2 linked regions of the Sporichthya brevicatena genome follow. The main gene of each other region encodes a partner of the protein of the gene in region 2 in a complex. Links are inferred from orthologs where the notes say so. Each region holds a gene or a part of one and is shown on either strand. Other genes may lie near its edges. The genes, in order: mfd and uvrA.

What was found.
Region 1: the proteins of uvrA (region 2) and mfd are in contact, whole or in part, in a crystal structure (PDB 4DFC), measured with the Escherichia coli proteins. The link is inferred for Sporichthya brevicatena from one-to-one orthologs.

The regions. Positions count from the first base shown.
Region 1 is NZ_BAAAHE010000050.1:37,471-47,846, forward strand. What follows is about bases 3,210-7,390. They hold mfd (transcription-repair coupling factor), read right to left. Parts: upstream 7,049-7,390; coding sequence 3,410-7,048; downstream 3,210-3,409. Other genes in these bases: ABD401_RS23345 (SurA N-terminal domain-containing protein), read right to left, coding at 3,210-3,399; ABD401_RS23355 (hypothetical protein), read left to right, coding at 7,179-7,390. In the rest of the region: eno (phosphopyruvate hydratase), read right to left, coding at 1-323; ABD401_RS23335 (DUF885 domain-containing protein), read right to left, coding at 465-2,117; ABD401_RS23340 (nucleoside triphosphate pyrophosphohydrolase), read right to left, coding at 2,114-2,797; more of ABD401_RS23345, read right to left, coding at 2,794-3,209; more of ABD401_RS23355, read left to right, coding at 7,391-7,697; ABD401_RS23360 (hypothetical protein), read right to left, coding at 7,701-8,615; ABD401_RS23365 (serine/threonine-protein kinase), read left to right, coding at 8,824-9,705; ABD401_RS23370 (hypothetical protein), read left to right, coding at 9,696-10,346; ABD401_RS23375 (transglycosylase domain-containing protein), read left to right, coding at 10,343-10,376. UniProt on the Escherichia coli protein: Couples transcription and DNA repair by recognizing RNA polymerase (RNAP) stalled at DNA lesions. Mediates ATP-dependent release of RNAP and its truncated transcript from the DNA, and recruitment of nucleotide excision repair machinery to the damaged site.
Region 2 is NZ_BAAAHE010000024.1:84,526-94,209, forward strand. The notes cover bases 2,937-6,425. They hold uvrA (excinuclease ABC subunit UvrA), read right to left. Parts: upstream 6,077-6,425; coding sequence 3,137-6,076; downstream 2,937-3,136. Other genes in these bases: ABD401_RS15120 (Rieske (2Fe-2S) protein), read right to left, coding at 2,937-3,078; ABD401_RS15130 (hypothetical protein), read right to left, coding at 6,192-6,425. Also shown: excinuclease ABC subunit UvrC, read right to left, coding at 1-1,004; ABD401_RS15110 (Rieske (2Fe-2S) protein), read right to left, coding at 1,065-1,541; ABD401_RS15115 (Rieske (2Fe-2S) protein), read right to left, coding at 1,623-2,318; more of ABD401_RS15120, read right to left, coding at 2,431-2,936; more of ABD401_RS15130, read right to left, coding at 6,426-7,160; ABD401_RS15135 (MBL fold metallo-hydrolase), read left to right, coding at 7,247-7,903; ABD401_RS15140 (acyltransferase family protein), read left to right, coding at 7,882-9,684. UniProt on the Escherichia coli protein: The UvrABC repair system catalyzes the recognition and processing of DNA lesions. UvrA is an ATPase and a DNA-binding protein. A damage recognition complex composed of 2 UvrA and 2 UvrB subunits scans DNA for abnormalities.

The sequences.
Region 1 (10,376 bases), on a different replicon or contig from region 2:
TTCGCACCGAGGCGCGACTTGCCGGGGGTGCCGTCGAGGTCGATCAGGGCCTGGTCGATCAGGCGCTGCTCACTGGCGTCGAAGCCGAGCAGCGCGTCCTGGATCTCCTCCTCGACCGCCGCGACGGCCTTGAGGACACCCTTGCCCTGGTAGCGCTCGTCGCCGTCCCGGAGCTCGACGGCCTCGAAGGCGCCGGTGGAGGCACCGGAGGGCACGGCCGCGCGCCCCACCTTGCCGTCGTCGAGCACGACCTCGACCTCGACGGTCGGGTTGCCGCGCGAGTCGAGGATCTCGATCGCGACGATCTCGTCGATGGTGGCCACGTTCGTCACTCCATTTCAGACAGCGCTGACGACACTACCGAGCGTTCGCAACGCGACGGCGGAGCCGCACCGGCGGCTCCGGGTGAACACGAAGATGCTTCATTCGATTGTCCGCCTTCGCCCGATTCGCGCACCGCGGGGTCACAGACCGAGCAGGGTGCGCAGGTGCCGCGGGGGCGGCGAGCCGTGGGCGAGCAGGCGGTCGTGGACTTCGCGCTCCGTTGCGCCCGGGGCCGCGGCCCGGACCTCGGCGACCAGGTCACGGACGCCGAGGTACCCGACGAAGTACGTCGAGAGCTGGGTGGAGGTGAGGAGGGACCGGCGCCACTTGCCGTGGGCCTCGCCCTCCTCCTGGTGGCCACGGCCGGTCATCAGCGCCATGGCCTCGTCCTGCGTCATCCCGCGCGTGTGCACGCGGACGTCGAGGATCGTGTTGATCGTCATCCGCAGCTGCATCTTCAGCTGCTGCATGCGCAGGGCGTCGCCGCCGAAACCGTGACGCGCCATCAGTTCCTCGGAGTAGACCGCCCAGCCTTCGACGAACGGGCCGCTCCAGAACGCGGCGCGCACCTTCGTCGGCGCGACACAGCGGCGGTCGTGCGCCAACTGCAGGACGTGGCCGGGCATCGCCTCGTGGATCGTGAGGTTCCGCAGCATGTGGCAGTTGTACTCACGGAAGAACGAGGTGACCCGCTCCGCCGGCCAGTCGGCCGGGGTCGGCGAGATCGCATAGAACGTCGGCAGGTTCGCCGTCTCCAGCGGGCCCGGCGGGTCGCAGTACGCGACCGCGACGCCGCGGTGGATCTCGGGCATGACGACGATCTCGACCGGGTCGTCGTGGACGGTGACGAGGTCGCGCTCGCGCACGAAGGCGGTCGTCTCGACCAGCGTCTGCTCGGCCAGGCCGACGATCGTGTGGTTGGTCGGGGCCTCGGCGGCGAGGCCGTCGAGCACACGCCGGACCTGCCCGGGCCCGGGGCGGCCGCCGTCGATCCGCGCGGCGGTCTCGGCGATCTCCTCGCTGATCCGCTCCAGCTCGGACTCCGCCCGTGCCAGCAGGGTGTCGGGGTCGTCGTCGGTGTCGAGCGTGAGCCGCAGGCGGCGGGCGAAGAGCTCCGGCCCGAGCCGCGGGTCGCCGGTCGCCTCCGGCAGGCGGTCGGACAGCCACGCCAGGTGCTCGGTGAGCGCCTCGGTGGCGGCCTCGGCGGCGGGCTCGATCAGCGCGCGCAGCCCGGGGTCGTTCGCCGCGGCGACGGTGCGTTCGAGCTCGGTGGCGATCAGCGTCCGCGTCCCGGTGAACTGGCCGATCGCGGTCTCGACGTGGATCGCCGGCATCGCCTCAAGGTCCGCCCGGGCCTGGGTCAGGGTGGCCGGGACGGCCGCCAGCCGGCCGGCCATGGACCGGATGCGGTCCGCGGCCGGGGCGAACTCGCGGGCGAGCAGCAGGTGCAGCGCCGTGCCCGGGTTGGCCTCCAGCGGGTTCCACGCGTGCTCACGCAGCTCGGTCAGCTCGAAGACCCGCCGGCGCAGGTGGTGGGCGAGGATCTCGCGGTCGACGGACTCCGCGGCGCTCGCGGCCGGCGGCAGCGCGGCCAGCTCGTCGAGGCGGGCCGTCCGCCGCGCGAGCTCGTCGGCGCGGGCCACGGAGCCGGTCGCGGGCAGCCGGTCGTCGAACCGGTGGTCACCGAGCGCGGTCGCGGTGACCGGGTCGAGCGCGAGGTGCTCGTCGAGGATCGCCGCCGCGGCGGCGACGAACGCCTCGGTGTAGTCGGCTCCGTTTGCCGTGGTCGTCATGCTCCCCCGCCCTCCCCCGGCTCACGGGCTGCGGTCTGCTCCAGGTCCCGGATCGTCGCGGCGAAGCGTCGGCAGGCGGCGCGCAGCTCGGCCTCGGCGTCGAGACCGCGGGCCCGGGCCGCGGCGACGGTGGCGAACAGCAGCTCACCGAGGTCGGCGTCGGCCGGGACGTCCGCCTGCGGCACCGGCAGGACCAGCGGGGCCTTCTCGGCCCGGGAGAGCAGCTTGTCCGCGAGCGCGAGGGCGGGCTGGGCCAGCGGCACCCCGTCCATCGCGGAGGAGCGGCCCTTCTCCTGCGCCTTCAGCTTCTCCCAGTTCGCCTCGACGTCGGCGGCCGTCTCGGCCACGACGTCCGCGAACACGTGCGGGTGCCGGCGGACCAGCTTGGCCGAGATCCCGGCGGCGACGTCGTCGATGTCGAAGGGGTCCTCGGCGTCCTCGGCCGCGATGCGCGCGTGGAAGACGACCTGCAGCAGCAGGTCCCCGAGCTCCTCGCGCAGGTGCGCGCGGTCCCCGGACTCGACGGCCTCGATCGTCTCGTAGGTCTCCTCGACGAGGTACTTCAGCAGCGAGGTGTGGGTCTGCTCGGCGTCCCAGGGACACCCGCCCGGCGAGCGGAGACGGTCCATGACCGCCACCAGCTCCAGCAGCGCCGCCCCGGGGCGGTCGGGGCGGTTCACCCCTTGGGTGCCTTGAGGAAGTCCCACTGGGTCGCGATGACCTGACCCACCTTCGGATCGAACGTGCCGTACCGCGGGTTCACCTTGATCCGCAGCGACTCGGCGACCGCGACCAGCCGCCGCGCGAACTCCTCGTTGAGCTGGACCTCGCCGGCGTTCGGGAGCTGCTGCTCGATCGCCTCGCTGATCAACCGCTCGATGGTGAAGCGCCGGTACACCTCGTCGAGGGAGTCGGCCGTGACGTTGTTCTGCGCGGCGAGCTCCGCGATCTCGTCCGCCGACCGGGTCTCCGCGGCGCGCGTCTTCTCGATCTCCGCCTCGGTGACGCGGATGTTCATCTGCTGCGCGGCGCGCTCGAAGACCAGGTTGAGCACCCGCCGCTCGACCTCGACGCGCGCGGCGTCCCGGTCGAGCTGGGTCGGCAGGCCGTACTCCTTGCGCTGGTCCCGGACCTGGTCCAGGTAGCCCTGGATCTCACTGACGGTGATCCGCTGGTCCTCGACGATCGCGGCCGCACCCAGCTGGCTCGGCTCGCAGGCGGACAGACCGCCGAACGTCACGACGGCGGCGAACAGGAGCGCGACGCGCCTGCTGCGGTTCACGCGGATCTCCTCAGGACTTGCCGGCGGTGTTGGCGCTCGAGATGTCGGAGGTCACCAGCTCGACGACCTGGCGGGCCCAGTCCAGCAGCTCCAGGCCGACGAGCGGGGTTCCACCGACCCGTGCGGTGCTCGGGCGCGGCACGAGGATCGTACGCACGGGCACCTTCACCACGGACTTCGGGTACAGGCGCTGCAGGCGCATCTGCTGGGACTCCCGCAGCGTCACCGGGCTGAACCGGACGTGCGGCCCGGCGACCGTCACCTCCTCGATCCCGGCGCCCCGGACCAGCGAGCGGAAGCGCGCGACGGCGAGCAGGTTCTCCACCTCGGTCGGCACCGGCCCGTAGCGGTCGGTGAGCTCGTCGCGGACGGCGGTGATGTCCTCCTCCGGGTCCCGCCCGGAGATCGAGCCGATGTCCGCGATGCGCTTGTACGCCTCCAGGCGCAGCCGCTCGCCGGGGATGTAGTCGTGCGGGATATGGGCGTCGACGGGCAGCTCGACGCGAACCTCCGAGGGCGGGGCGTCCTTGCCCTCCCCCTGCGCCTTGTACTCGGCGACAGCCTCGCCGACCATCCGGACGTAGAGGTCGAACCCGACGCCCTCGATGTGCCCGGACTGCTCGCCGCCGAGCAGGTTGCCGGCGCCGCGGATCTCGAGGTCCTTCATCGCGACGTACATGCCGGCGCCGAGCTCGGTGTGCTGCGCGATGGTCGCGAGCCGCTCGTGCGCGGTCTCGGTCAGCGGCTTCTCCGGCGGGTACAGGAAGTAGGCGTACCCGCGCTCGCGCGACCGGCCCACGCGGCCACGCAGCTGGTGCAGCTGCGCGAGGCCGAGCACGTCGGCGCGCTCGACGATCAGCGTGTTCGCGTTGGAGATGTCCAGGCCGGTCTCGACGATCGTCGTGCAGACGAGGACGTCGAAGCGCTTCTCCCAGAAGTCGACGATGACCTGCTCGAGCGTGTGCTCGTTCATCTGCCCGTGCGCGGTCGCGACCCGCGCCTCGGGAACGAGGTCGACCAGGCGCTTCGCGGCCTTCTCGATCGACTCCACCCGGTTGTGGACGTAGAAGACCTGACCCTCCCTCATCAGCTCTCGACGGATCGCGGCCTGGATCTGCTTGTCCTGGTAGGGCCCGACGAAGGTGAGGACCGGGTGCCGCTCCTCCGGCGGGGTCTGGATCGTCGACATCTCCCGGATCCCGGTGATCGACATCTCCAGCGTTCGCGGGATCGGGGTCGCGGACATCGTGAGCACGTCGACGTGGGTCCGCAGCTTCTTCAGCTGCTCCTTGTGCTCGACACCGAAGCGCTGCTCCTCGTCGACGATGATCAGCCCGAGGTTCTTGAACTGCGTCGTCTGCGAGAGCAGGCGGTGCGTTCCGATCACGATGTCGATGCTGCCGTCCGCGAGACCGGAGATGACGGCCTCGGTCTCGGTGGCCGTGTTGAACCGCGAGAGGTTCCGCACGGTCACGGGGAACGGCGCGTACCGGTCGGAGAAGGTCTGGAAGTGCTGCTGGGCCAGCAGGGTCGTCGGCACCAGGACCGCGACCTGCTTGCCGTCCTGCACCGCCTTGAACGCCGCGCGGACCGCGATCTCGGTCTTGCCGTAGCCGACGTCGCCGCAGATCACGCGGTCCATCGGGTACGGCTTCTCCATGTCCGCCTTGACCTCGTCGATGGCCGCGAGCTGGTCGGGCGTCTCGATGTAGGGGAAGGCGTCCTCGAGTTCGCGCTGCCACGGGGTGTCCGGCCCGAAGGCGTGCCCGGGAGCCGACGTGCGGGCGGCGTAGAGGCGGATCAGCTCGCCCGCGATCTCCTTGACCGCCTTGCGGGCACGGCCCTTCGCCTTCTGCCAGTCCGCGCCGCCGAGGCGGTGCAGCGCCGGCTGCTCGCCACCGACGTAGCGGGTGACGGCCTCGAGCGCGTCCGAGGGGACGTACAGCCGGTCGCCGGGTTGGCCGCGCTTGCTCGGCGCGTACTCGATGACGAGGTACTCGCGGGTCGCCCCGCCGACGGTGCGCTGCACCATCTCGACGTAGCGGCCGACGCCGTGCTGGGAGTGGACGACGAAGTCCCCCGGCCGCAGCTGCAGCGGGTCGACCATGTTGCGGCGCCGGCTCGGCATCCGGCCCCGCAGGTCCTTGGTCGAGATCCCGGCCCGGCTGGTGAGGTCGTACTCGGTGAGAACGGCGAGCTTGCGGGCCTCGTCCACGAACCCGGTCGCGAGCTCCGCGCACGTCACGAGCGCCACGCCCGGCTCCGGCGGACCGGCGACCTCGTCAACCAGTCGCACCGGGAGGTTGTCGGCGCTCAGCACCTCGACCGTCCGCTGCGCCGTGCCGTGCCCGGCCGCGACCATCACGACCGACCACCCGTCGGCCAGCCAGGCCTGAACGTCCGCCACCGCCCGCGCGGTCTCGCCGCGGTAGGCCTCCGGCGCCCGCGCCCCCAGCGCAGCGGCCGAAGGATCGGTCGCTGTTGCAGCCACCTCGTCGAGCGCAACGGTGTCGTCGGCGGAGTCGGTGGAGGCGAAGGGCGCGATCGTCCACCACGGGAGACCGAGGCCGCGGATGTGCTCGCGGACCTCGCCGAGGTCACGGAGCGCGGCGGCGCCGAGGTCGATCGGGGCCTTCCCGCCGGCGGCGGCGCCGGACCAGGAGGCCTCGAGGAACTCCTGGCTGGTGCGGACCAGGTCGACGGCGCGGGCGCGGACGCGCTCCGGGTCGCAGGCGACGATCAGCGTGTTCGGGGGCATCTGGTCGACGAGGAGCTCCATGTGGTCGACCAGGACCGGCGAGAGCGCCTCCATGCCGTCGACCGCGATGCCGTCGGCGATGCGGCCGACGATGTCCTCCAGTTCCGGGTGCGAGGTGCGCAGCGCGGCGGCGCGGTCGCGGACCTCCTTGGTGAGCAGGAGCTCCCGGCACGGGGGCGCCCACAGCGTCTCGCGGGTCTCGGCCTTCTCCCCCGACTCCAGGCTGCGCTGGTCGGCCACCTTGAACGGGCGAATCTCCTCGACCGTGTCGCCCCAGAACTCGACGCGGAGCGGGTGCTCCTCGGTGGGCGGGAACACGTCGACCAGACCACCACGGACGGCGAACTCACCGCGGCGCTCGACGAGGTCGACGCGGGCGTAGGCGGCCGCGGCGAGGCCGTCGACGACGGCGTCGAGCTCGACCTCGTCGCCGACCCGGAGGCTGACCGGCTCCAGCTCACCGAGGCCCGGGACCATCGGCTGCACCAGGCTGCGCACCGGGCAGATGACGACGTCGAGGGGCCCCGCGGCGGGGTCGTCCGGCAGCGGCCGCGTGAGCCGGCGCAGCACTGCGAGCCGGCGGCCGACGGTGTCGGCGCGGGGCGACATCCGCTCGTGCGGGAGGGTCTCCCAGGAGGGGAACACCGCGACGCGCTCGGCCGGGAGCAGCGCGGACAGGGCGGCCTGCAGGTCGTCGGCCTCGCGGCCGGTCGCGACCACGGCGAGCACCGGGCGACCGGTGCGGGCGGCGAGCGCGGCGAGGGCGAACGGGCGCGACCCGGGCGGGCCGATCAGGTCCAGGCTCGGCAGGTCGCCGGCCTGGGCGCGGATCAGCGCGTCGGCGAGCACCGGGTCGGTGGCGACGACGTCGAGGAGACCGGACAGCGGCACGGTGAGTCTCTTCCCAGGCGGGTGCGGACAACGCGAACACCCCGGATCCGCAAACCGGACCGGGGTGAGCTCAGCCTACGTCGGCCCGGCGACAGCGCGTCCGGGCCGACCGTTTGGAAGGATCGCGAGCATGAGCACGCAGCGGAGTGGGCCCTGGCGACGCGCGGCGGCGATCGGGGCCGTGCTGCTCCTCGCCCTCGCCGGATGCAGCGACGACGACTCCGACGCCGACGACCTCGGCGAGGACATCGAGGCCTCGGAGAGCCCGTTCCCCGCCCCCGGCAGCTTCGCGGACAAGGTCAACCGGCTCTGCGACCAGCTCTCGGCGGACAGTCTCGACGTCACCGGCGGCGAGGACCCGACCCGCGAGCAGTTCCTCGAGGACGAGCCGAAGCTGGCGGCGCTGGTCGAGAAGTTCGACGCCGAGGTCGCCAAGCTCCCGGTGACCGAGGCCGACCGGGCGGCCGCCGCCGCGATGAAGGCGTTCCAGCGCTACAGCGACGAGAGCTACGCCAAGGTCGTCGAGGCCGCGAAGACCGGGGACGATGCGGCGTTCTCGGCCGCGTTCACCGCGTTCCTCGAAGGCTTCGAGGACACCGACGCCGACGAGAACATCCAGGCCGAAGGCATCTTCTGCCCCGGCCGCTGATCCTCAGCGGCGGCAGCGCAGCTGCCGGTCCGGCACCTCGAGCAGCCGGTCGACGACCGTCGCGGCGAGCAGCTCCCACTGGGCGTACCGGTTCGGGAACGCCGACCGCTGGACGGCCTGGGCGGCGACGGTGAGCGGCATCCGCTCCCAGCCGGGGATCGCGACCAGCGGCCCGTAGAACGCGGCCGCCGCGTAGGCCGGGGTGCGGATCTGCGCCTTGGTGCCCCAGCCGTAGGACGGGCGCTGCTGGAAGAGCCCGAGCGAGTCGCGGTCGCCCCAGTTCAGGTTGCGGATCCAGGACTCCTGGTAGGCCGTCGCGACCGCGATGACGGCCGCCCGCGGCGGCAGGCCGAGCAGTTTCCCGACGGCGACGATCGTCCGCGCGTTCGCCATCTGGTGCGCGTCGAGTGCGGGGAACTGCTGGATCCGCGGGTTGTACCCGCAGGCGCCGCCGAGCTTCGGCAGCGTGGCGCGCCGCCGGATCGGCTTCGCGAGCACCTGCTGCGGCAGCGGCTGTCCGAGCACGGCCTCGGGGCGGCGCAGGACCAGCTCCGGGCGCGGCGCGGCGCGGGAGGCCCGCTCGTCCGCCCGGACGGGCTCCGCCGTGACGCCGGGCAGCGCACCGGCCGGCACGGACGGCGCGCTGCGCTCCCAGCCGCGGGCCAGGAACCGGTCCCCGGGGGCGGGCACCGGTCCGGCGGGGCCGACGGCAGCGGCCGCGGTCTCGGCGGCGTCGGCGTCAGCAGCGTCGGCGGCCGACTCGTCGGCGATCACCGGGCCCGCGAGAGCGGCGCCGACGAGGGCGAGGGCGACGGCCGCGGCGAGGGAATGGCGGCCGCGGCGGCTCGGGCGGGAACGCGAGGGGCGCCGTGGTGAGCCAAGCCACAGCCGGCCGTGCGCGTGGTCGGTGGGAGACACGGGGATGGACCGTAGGTCGGGACTCGGCACTCGTTTCCGAACCGATCTCGCCTCCGTCGAGACCCCTCCGGAGGTGTGTCCGACGTGTCCGGATTCGTCCGCGTGTTGTCCGGCGTGTCGGGCGAGGTCACCGTGATCTACCGAACAGATCTTTCGCAGCGGCTGCGGACTGCGTGCCGGGGGGAACGGCGGGTAGCCGCTCCTTCGTATGCGACAGCGTCGGAGTTCCACACCGCCCCTCCTCGACGCGACCCAGCCGGCGGGCCGGGCCGTCGAGGCGGCCGGCGAACTCGGCGCCGGGGCGCCCTTCGGGCTCGGCGACCGGTACCGACTGCGGCGGCTGCTCGGGACGGGCGGGATGGCGTCGGTCTGGCTGGCGGACGATCACCGCGGCCCGGCCCCGGTGTTCGAGGCGGTCGCGGTGAAGATCCTCGCGGACTCCCTGGCGCTGGACCCGCAGTTCGTCGACCGCTTCCGCCGGGAGGCCCAGATCGCGGGGACGCTGCGGCACCCGCGGCTCGTCGCGGTCGTCGACGACGGCGGCGACCATCGCCGGCCCTACCTCGCGATGGAGTACGTGCGCGGGAAGACCCTCGCCCAGCGGATGAAGGCCGACGACCCGCCCGACGCGATGACGCTCGCGCGCCACCTCCTGGAGGCCGTCGCCTACGTCCACGACTCCGGGGTCGTGCACCGCGACATCAAGCCGTCCAACCTGCTCCTCACCGAGACCGGTGACGCGAAGCTCTTCGACTTCGGCATCGCCCTCTCCCCCGCCGCCGCGCGGCTGACGCAGACCGGGGAGGTCATGGGGACCGCGCGGTACGTCGCGCCCGAGGTCCTCGAGGGCGTCGCCCCGACCTACCGCTCCGACCTGTACTCCTGCGGCGTCCTGCTCGAGGTCTGCGTCGGGGCGAGCGCGCCGCCGGCCCTCTGGGACGTCATCGACGCCTGCACCCGACTGCGCACCTCCGAGCGGCCCGCGTCCGCCGGCGAGGCGCTCGCGCTGCTCGACCGAGCGGCGCCGTCCCGCACCCCGCGCCCGCGAACCCGTCCGTCCACCACCCGAGGAGCCGAACCGTGTCGGTGACCCCAGCCCGGATCGGCACCGGGACCGTCCTGCCCACCCAGCTGCGACGCCGCCGGAGCCGCCACCGCATCGGCCCGGAGGCCGTGGTCGCCCGGCAGCGCCGGGTGTTCGGTGGTGTCCAGGTCGGCGCCGCGTTCTTCGGCTGGGTCACCGCGGTCGGCATGACCGTGCTGCTCACCTCCGGCGTCCTGGCGCTGATGATCGCGATCGGCGTCGTGCTCGGCACCGACCCGAACAGCGCCACCGACGGCGCCGCGTCCAACGCCGTCGCGGTCAGCATCCTCGGCGCGATCCTGCTCGCGGTCGTCCTGTTCGGCGCCTTCCTCTGCGGGGGTTACGTGGCCGCGCGCATGGCCCGGTTCGACGGTCTGCTGCAGGGGGTCGCGGTCTGCGGATGGACCGTGGGCGTCCCGGTCGCGTTGTTCCTGCTCGCGCTCGTGCTCGACCTCGGCTTCCGGGACGTCGCGCTCTCGCTGGTGCCCGGCATCGCGACGGTGGCCCTCGGACTCGGCGCGCTCGGCGTCGCGGCGCTCGGCGCGGTCGCCGGCGGTCTCCTCGGGGAGCGGTACCACCGCGTGGTGGACCGGGTCGGCCTCACCGAGAGTCTGCCGAGCGACGCCGACGCGGAGGAACGCGCGTGAACCTGGGGGAACAGATCCGGGCCGGGGGGC
Region 2 (9,684 bases):
TCGGGAACGAGCACCTCGCGCGGCACCGCCTCACCGTCGCCGGAACCCTCAGCTGACGCCGGGTCAGTGTCGTCACCGTAGAGCTGCTGGAGGAAGTGCTCGACGAGGTCGCCCGTCGTCACGTCCTCGACCTTGTCGACGACGAACCCGCGCTGGCCGCGCACCCGCCCGCCGCGGACGTGGAAGACCTGCACCGCCGCCTCGAGCTGGTCCTCGGCCAGGGCGATGACGTCGGCGTCGGTCCCGTCGCCGAGGACGACGGCGTTCTTCTCCATCGCGCGCTTGAGTGCGCCGATGTCGTCGCGGAGCCGAGCCGCGCGCTCGTACTCCTGCACGGCGGCGGCGGCCTGCATCTCCTTCTCCAGGCGCCGCAGATAGGTCGCGGTCTGGCCGGCCATGAAGTCGCAGAAGTCCTCGACGATGCGCCGGTGCTCCTCGGGCGACACCCGCCCGACGCAGGGCGCCGAGCACTTGCCGATGTAGCCGAGCAGGCACGGCCGGCCGACCTGGCCGGCGCGCTTGAACACGCCGGCCGAGCACGTCCGCGCCGGGAAGACGCGCAGCAGCAGGTCGAGGGTCTCCCGGATCGCCCAGGCGTGGGCGTAGGGACCGAAGTACCGGACGCCGCGCTTCTTCGGGCCGCGCATGACCTGCAGGCGCGGGAACTCCTCGTTGAGCGTGACCGCCAGGCTCGGGTAGGACTTGTCGTCCCGGTAGCGGACGTTGAAGCGCGGGTCGAACTCCTTGATCCAGGAGTACTCCAGCTGCAGCGCCTCGACCTCGGTGCCGACCACCGTCCAGTCGACCTTGGCGGCCGTCTGGACCATGGTCTGCGTCCGGGCGTGCAGGGCCGCGATGTCCTGGAAGTAGGAGTTCAGCCGGGCCCGCAGGCTCTTCGCCTTGCCGACGTAGATGACCCGCCCGTGGGCGTCCGAGAACCGGTAGACGCCCGGCGAGTCCGGGATGGACCCGGGCCGGGGTCGGTAGGTCGCTGGGTCCGCCACGGGCCTGAGGGTATGCAATCCCTCCGACGACCGTGGCGGGCCTCTGGTCGGGCGAAGGACTCAGGCGACGGTGATGGTCCCGCCGTCGGTGGTGATCTCGACCGCGGGCAGCGGGAGCTGCGCCGGGCCACGTTCGACGGAGCCGTCCTCGATCGAGAACCGGCTGCCGTGGCACGGGCACTCGATCACGCCGCGGTGCACCTTGGTGACCGGGCAGCCCGAGTGCGTGCAGATCGAGCTGAACGCGTGAAACGCGCCCTCGGTGGGCTGGGTGACGACGACGTTCGCGCCGCCGCCGAAGATCAGGCCGCCGCCGACGGGCACCTTCTCCGTCGGGCCGAGCGAGGTGCCGGGCGCCGGCGTCGCCTGCGGGCCGGGCACGCCCTGCGGTCCGGCGGCATCCGGGGTGGAGGAGTCCGCGCCGCCGCAAGCGGCCAGCGAGGCGCCGCCGGCGGCGGTCAGGCCGAGGGCGAGCGCGCCGCGGACGACGACGCGGCGGGCGGGAGCTTCAGGATTCTCGATCGCGGGCTGTGTCACGGGAGGAGCACATCATCCGCGCTTGAACGGGGTGTTACCGGTCCGCGTTGCTCTCGTCACTCGACTGCGGACGCGGCGAGCTCACTCGCTGCGGATGTTGCCCGCGTCGTCGACCGCGACCGGTTTGGCGGCCAGCGGCAGCAGGGCCGGGCCCTCCTCGGGCTGGCCGTCGTCGATCGAGAAGCGACTGCCGTGACAGGGGCAGACGATCTGCCCGTGCTCGACCTTGTCGACCAGGCAGCCCAGGTGGGTGCACCGCGCGTCGAACGCGCGGAACTGCCCCGGCGTCGGCTGGGTGACGACGAGCTTCTTCTCCGGGAACGTCTTGCCCCCGCCGACCGGGATGTCGGAGGTCCGGGCGACCGCCCCCGGGGGCAGCGGCTCCGGCGTGGGTGACGGGCTCGGGGTCGGTTCCGGGGTCGGCTCGTTGCGCGCCGTGGCGAGGTCGTCACCGCGGCGGCTGCCGACGGTGGGCTCCCCGGACGGGTCCGCCGTCGGGTCCGTGGTCGCCGCGGGCTGCGCCGAGGGGTCGGTTCCGTTCGAGGGGTCGGTGCTGCGCGCCGGGCGGGGCTCGGGGCTGCGCTGGTAGACGTCCGACTTGGACGTGGGCCGGGCGGTCGGACGCCCGGTCCGTGCGGGCTCGGTGGCGGTCAGGTCGGTGGCCGGGGCGGCGCCGCCGGCGTTCGGGCTGTCGTCCCCGCAGCCGGTGAGGGTTCCGGTCGCGCCGAGGAGCCCGACGGCGAACGCGCCGCGGAGGACTACTCGTCGGGGAACCACAGCGGGAGCCTAATCGCGGATCGGCCATTTGCCGCTGCTCGGAACGGAAAATATGAGGACCTCCCGGCTACGCGCCGGGAGGTCCTCATGCGGGTCGTGCGGAGGCGGGAGCTCAGGCTTCCTTCGCCTTGTAGATCTGACCACCCTCGACGATGATCGGCTTCTTCGGCAGCGGTTTGCGCGCCGGACCTGCCGTCGGCTTGCCGGTGTCGAGCGTGAAGTCCGAGCTGTGGCACGAGCAGCTCATCTTGCCCGGGGTGTCGAACACGTCGACCGGGCAGCCCTCGTGGGTGCAGAGGGAGTCGAAGCCGATGAACTGACCGGCCTTCGGCTGGGTGATGACGTACTCGTCGGCCTCGAACAGCGCGCCGCTGTTGACCGGGATGTCCGAGGTGGCCGCGAGCGGGGTGTCGCTGGCCTTGACGAGCTTCGGCGCCTTGTCGGGCTTCGGGGTCGCCTTCGGCGTCGCCTCGGGCTTGGCGGTCTTCGTGGCGTCGGCGGTCGCCGTCGGCTCCGCGGACTTGGTCGGCTTGGCCGTCTTGGACGGCTTCGCGCTGGTGGTGGCCTCGGGGGTCACCTCGGGAGTCGTCTCGGGGGTCGCCTCGGCCGCGGTCGGGTCGTCGTCGTCCCCGCCGCACGCAGCGAGCGGGGCCGCAAAGGCGGCCAGACCCAGCGCCGAGATCCCGCGGAGCACGACGCGCCGGCCGGGAACGGCTTCTTCCGCACCCTCCGGGACGTTGGGCGTTTCCGCAGCAGACATGGAAAACCTCCGAGTTTGGCGGGGCAAATGTGAAGAACCTGACAGGGCGTTCGAAAGGCTACCCGCGGCTTGATGCCGATCTGCCTCGAGCTGCCGCCTTTGTCCTTTTCGTAATCTGCTTCGTCGCCGTGCGGTTCGTGGATTGCGCCGAGTGGCCGGATAGGCCGATGAGCGGCGCCAAAAACCGACCGGTGTGACTCTCAGCACATGCTGCGACGTCCTCGGGCGTCCCGGTCACCACGACGGTCCCGCCGCCGGAACCGCCCTCCGGACCCATGTCGATCACCCAGTCGGCGGTCTTCACCACGTCGAGGTTGTGCTCGATGACGACCACCGAGTTGCCCTTCTCGACGAGGCTGGTCAGCACGCCGAGGAGCTTGCGGACGTCCTCGAAGTGCAGGCCGGTCGTGGGCTCGTCGAGGACGTAGATCGTCCGGCCCGTGGAGCGCTTCTGAAGCTCGGAGGCGAGCTTGACGCGCTGCGCCTCACCGCCGGAGAGCGTCGGGGCGGGCTGGCCGAGCCGGACGTACCCGAGCCCGACCTGCACCAGGGTGTTGAGGTGCCGCGCGATCGCGGGGATCGCGGCGAAGAACTCCGCGGCCTCCTCGATCGGCATGTCGAGGACCTCGGCGATCGTCTTGCCCTTGTAGTGCACCTCAAGCGTCTCGCGGTTGTAGCGCGCTCCGTGGCAGACCTCGCACGGAACGTAGACGTCCGGGAGGAAGTTCATCTCGATCTTGATCGTGCCGTCGCCGGCGCACGCCTCGCAGCGTCCGCCCTTGACGTTGAAGGAGAACCGGCCCGGCTGGTAGCCGCGGACCTTCGCCTCCTGCGTCTCGGCGAACAGCTTGCGGATGTTGTCGAAGACGCCGGTGTAGGTGGCCGGGTTGGAGCGCGGCGTGCGACCGATCGGCGACTGGTCGACGTGGATCGCCTTGTCGATCTGGTCGAGCCCGTCGATGCGCGTGTGCCGGCCCGGGACCTCGCGGGCGTGGTACAGGTGCTTGGCCAGCGCGTTGTAGAGGATGTCGTTGACGAGGCTGGACTTCCCGGAGCCGGAGACGCCGGTGACGGCGACGAAGCAGCCGAGCGGGAACTCGACGGTGACGTCCTTGAGGTTGTTCTCGCGCGCGCCGCGGACGACGAGCTTGCGATCCTTCTGCGGCTTGCGGCGGATCTTGGGCACCGCGATCTCGCGCCGGCCCGAGAGGTACGCGGCGGTCAGGGAGTCCTCGACCTTGAGCAGCTCCTGGTACGGCCCGGAGAAGACGACCTGTCCCCCGTGCTCGCCGGCGCCGGGGCCGATGTCGACGACCCAGTCCGCGGTGCGGATGGTGTCCTCGTCGTGCTCGACGACGATCAGGGTGTTGCCGAGTCCGCGCAGACGCACCAGCGTCTCGATCAGGCGGTGGTTGTCGCGCTGGTGCAGGCCGATGCTCGGCTCGTCGAGGACGTAGAGCACGCCGACGAGGCCGGAGCCGATCTGCGTCGCGAGGCGGATGCGCTGCGCCTCGCCGCCGGCCAGCGTCGCCGCCGCGCGGTCGAGTGACAGGTAGTCGAGGCCGACGTCCAGGAGGAAGCCGAGGCGGGCGTTGACCTCCTTGAGCACGCGCTCGGCGATCTGCGCCTCACGCGCCGAGAGCTGCAGCTCGCGCAGGAACACCGCGCAGTCGCCGATCGACATCGCGGCGACCTCGGCGATCGACTTCCCGCCGAGCGTGACGGCGAGGGAGACCGGCTTGAGCCGCGCGCCGTGACAGGCGGGGCACGGGACCTCGCGCATGAAGCCGGCGTAGCGGTCGCGGCTGGCGTCGCTCTCGGCCTCGGCGTGCCGGCGGCTGATCCACGGGAGGACGCCCTCGAAACCCGTGTAGTACGAGCGGGTGCGGCCGTAGCGGTTCTTGTACTTCACGTGCACCTGGTGGTCGTGCCCGTGCAGGATCGCCTGCTTTGCCTTGGCCGGGAGCTTCTCCCACGGCGTCGTCGTCTTGAACCCGAGCTCGTCGCCGAGCGCGACGAGCAGCCGGCCGAAGTACTCGGAGAAGTGGCCGCTCGCCCAGGGCTGGACGGCGCCCTCCTCGAGCGAGAGCGACGGGTCGGGGACGACCAGCTCGGGGTCGACCTCCATGCGGGTGCCGAGGCCGGTGCACTCGGTGCAGGCGCCGAACGGCGAGTTGAACGAGAACGAGCGCGGCTCGAGCTCCTCGAAGTCGAGGTCGTCGTAGAGACAGGCGAGGTGCTCGGAGAAGACGCGCTCGCGGTGGGGGTCGTCCTCGGGGAGGTCGACGAAGTCGAGCGTCACCAGACCGCTGGACAGACCGAGCGCGGTCTCGATCGAGTCGGTCAGGCGGCGCTTGGCGGAGGCCTTCACCGCGAGGCGGTCGACGACCACCTCGATGGTGTGCTTCTCCTGCTTCTTGAGCTTCGGCGGTTCGGTGAGCGGGTACACGACGCCGTCGATCCGGGCGCGGGAGAAGCCCTTGGAGACGAGCTCGCGGAACAGCTCGGTGTACTCCCCCTTGCGCTCGCGGATCACCGGGGCGAGGACCTGGAACTTCGAGCCCTCCTCGAGCTCGAGCACCCGGTCGACGATCTGCTGCGGGGTCTGGCGCGCGATCGGGCGGCCGCACTGCGGGCAGTGGGGGCGGCCGGCGCGGGCGTAGAGCAGACGCAGGTAGTCGTAGACCTCGGTAATGGTGCCGACCGTCGACCGGGGGTTGCGGGAGGTCGACTTCTGGTCGATGGAGACCGCCGGGCTCAGGCCCTCGATGAAGTCGACGTCGGGCTTGTCCATCTGCCCGAGGAACTGCCGGGCGTACGCGGACAAGGACTCCACGTAGCGGCGCTGGCCCTCGGCGAAGATCGTGTCGAACGCGAGGCTGGACTTGCCCGAGCCGGACAGGCCCGTGAAGACGATGAGGCTGTCCCGGGGCAGGTCGAGGGAGACGTCCTTGAGGTTGTGCTCCCGCGCCCCTCGGACGATCAGACGTTCCGCCACTCTGTGCCCTTCGCAGTCCCCGCTCGGGCCCTGGACCGGACCCGCGGCCATGGTAGGTGGGGGGTCCGACAATCGGCGTTCGGGCAGGTCAGCGGGTGAATGACGACCCGCGACGTCAGCGAATGGTGATCGTCCTGGTCTTGCTGGTCCCCGCCGCGACTCCGGGCACCCCGCCGCCCTTCGCACGGAAGAAGTGTTTGCCACGCTTGGTCGGCTTGATTTTGAACTGCGCGACTCCGCGCTTCGGCTTCACCTTCGCCACCGTCCTCCACTTCTTCCCGATCCGCTGCTGCAGAGCGAGGGCCTTGGTGGACCTGGGGAAGACGGTCGCCTTGAACCAGACGAGCGCCCCGAGCGGCTGCATCCGACCCAGCGGCTTCAGGACAACCTGGGAGAGAACCTTGACGGTTCGGCTCACCGCGCTGCCGGCGAGGTGCTGCCAGTCCCCCTCTACGACCGCAACGAATTGGGCGCTCTCCCGCGGCCACAGCTGGATCGAGTAGCGCCCGTCCGACTGCGTCCCCGTCTGCGGCATCGGGATGAGCTCCCCGGTCGTGAGCGGAACCGCGAAGAAGTGAACGCGCAGGCCCGCCGCCGGGGCACCGGTGATCGCATCCGTCACTCGGCCGCTCAGCGTCACGGGTTGTTCGAGGACGACCTGCGCCGCCGAGGAGAGCGTGACTCGCAGGCTGCTGACCGTGATGGTCGCGGGCGCGGCGTACTCCCCCGCCAGGTCCTGGGCGAAGACGGCGAACGAGTACGGGGTGTTGGCTTCCAGCCCGTGGACGGTCGCGGTCGAGGCCCCGGACCCCACGGCCACCCCGAAACCGTCGGTCGGGCTGCTCGGCGGCAGGGTCCCGGGCAGACCGCGGACGACGGCGGTGTGCCCGGGGTTCCAGAAGTCCTGCTGCCAGTAGAGAACGACCTCGTCCACGTACGCCCTGGCCTGCAGGTTCATGACCGGAGCGACCGCCGCCGTCCGGGCGACCGCCGCGGACGGGAGGGCGACCACCGCCGCCGGGGCGCCCACCACGGCGACGAGCGCGAAGGATATGCCGCCTGAAAGATCCCTGAATGTCCGCATTTGCGCACTCTAGGGAGAACAGCGGGCTCGCGGGTAGAGGGTGGCGGCGTGTGAGGATGGCGCCCACGATCGACGGGAGGCACTCGATGCGCACCTACACCGGGAAGGTCACGCTCGGCGGGGCCCCGGACGTCCGGGAACTGGCCGGCCTGGTCATCAGCAAGGCCTCGGTCGGGCCGATGGACAACAACACCTACCTGCTCCGGTGCCGGCGCACCGGGGAGCAGCTGCTGATCGACGCGGCGAACGACGCGGGCACGATCCTCGGGATGGTCGGCGGCTCCCTCGGCCGCATCGTCACCACCCACCAGCACTACGACCACTGGCAGGCGCTGGGTGAGGTCAAGCAGGAGACCGGCGCCCGGACCACCGCCCACCACCTCGACGCCGAGGGCATCCCGGTCCCGACCGACGACCCGGTCTCCGACGGCGACACAGTCAGCGTCGGCGAGGTGAACCTGTCGGTGATCCACCTCGTCGGCCACACGCCCGGCAGCATCGCGCTGCTGTATGACGACCCGTCAGGTCACCCCCACCTGTTCACGGGCGACTGCCTGTTCCCCGGCGGCGTCGGCAACACCTTCGGGGACAAGGACAACTTCGCGAAGCTGATCGACGACGTCGAGTCCAAGCTTTTCGCCCGTCTCCCCGACGAGACCTGGGTCTACCCCGGCCACGGCGCCGACACCACCCTCGGCCACGAACGCCCCAACCTCGCGGAGTGGCGTTCCCGGGGCTGGTGATCGATCGCGCGGCGGGTCACTGCGAGTTGGGTACGTTCTCGACAAGGATTGGCCTCGCCGTAACCGGGCACGGCTCTTACGTGCACGAGTCGAGGCCCGTGCGGGCACCCGCGCGGTCGGCGCCGAAGCCTGCCGAATCGGCGCCTCGCGCCGACATTCAAGGGCTGCGTGCGCTGGCGGTCGGTTCCGTCGTGGCTTATCACCTCTGGCCCGACGCGCTTCCCGGCGGATTCGTCGGCGTAGACGTCTTCCTCGTCATCTCAGGCTTTCTGATCACCACGCACCTCCTGCGCCGGTGGCCGGAGAGCCTGGAGGACCTCACGCACTTCTGGGTGCGCCGCATCAAGCGCCTGTTGCCTGCCGCGCTCCTGGTCATCGCTGTCACCTTCGTGGCGGTCCGCGGATTCGCGCCGGAGACGGAGTGGGAACGGACTGCGCGAGACGCGACCGCATCGGCCCTCTACTTCCAGAACTGGCGCCTGGCGGATTCGTCCGTGGACTACATGGCGGCCGACCAGGAGCCTGGCGCGCTACAGCACTACTGGTCATTGTCCGTCGAAGAACAGTTCTACCTGTTCTGGCCGATCCTCTTCCTGGCGTGCGCCTTGCTCGCGCGGGGCGCCGCCCGGCGGGCCCACGGCTGGGCCTTCGTCGGCATGGCCAGTGTTCTCGGGGCGTCGCTGGTTTGGTCGATCGCGGAGACCGCCCGCAATCCCGCCGCCGCGTACTTCGTGACGACCACCCGCGTGTGGGAACTGGCGCTCGGCGGCCTGCTCGCCGCGCTCGTCGCGGCACGCGCTCGGACCGCCCGGGTTCGACGTCCGAGCCGAACCTGGTCCCGGACGACGGTCGCGTCGATCGGCCTGATCGCAATTTGCGTGGCGAGCTACAGATACAGCAGCGCGACCGCGTTCCCTGGGTACACGGCCCTGCTGCCGGTGGTGGGCGCCGCCCTCGTCATCGCCGCCGACGTGCCGCAGGGCCGAGGCACCAACCGCGTGCTCGGATGGCGCCCGGCCCAGTACCTGGGCGATATCTCTTACTCGGTCTACCTCTGGCACTGGCCCCTGATCGTCGTCACCCCCTGGGCCATCGGCACCGAACTGACGTTCGACCACAAGGTCGGGATCCTCGGCCTTACCGTGGCGCTGGCCGCCCTCACTAAGCGATACGTCGAGGATCCGGCGAGGACCCGGACCTGGACCCGACCGGTGCTGACGCCGACCGCTCTTGCCGCGCTCGGCATGAGCGCGGTCGTGGCGGCCGGGCTCTTCCAGGTGGGCGAGGTCGATCGTCGCATCCGTTCGGACGCGCAGGAGATCCTGGCACGGTCGAACGACCCCTGCTTCGCCGCGGCTTCCATGGAGTCGTCGGGCGCCCGATGCAGCTCCCGGACCTTCTCCGAGGTGCTGCCGCGACCCGCGCTGGCAAGCAGGGACGCTCCGGACACAGCGCAGGAGGACTGCCGCAACGATCCCCCTTTCACACGATTGAAGTCGTGTGTCTACGGTGACCCCGAGGCGAGGGTTCGTATCGCCCTGATCGGCAATTCGCACGCCGAGCACTGGCTTCCCGCGCTGCAGCGAATGTTCGAGGGGCGCAGCGTCGCCATCGAGACATTTCTCGCCGGCCGGTGCTTCCCGAACGCGGTGCCATTGCAGCTGGAGTCCGACCGGCTAACGGAGAATTGCCGAGCCTGGAGCGCGTGGGCCACCGATCAGGTGGAGAAGCGTTCATTCGATCTCGTCATCTATTCGTCGCGCACGGATGGGAAGCCGAAG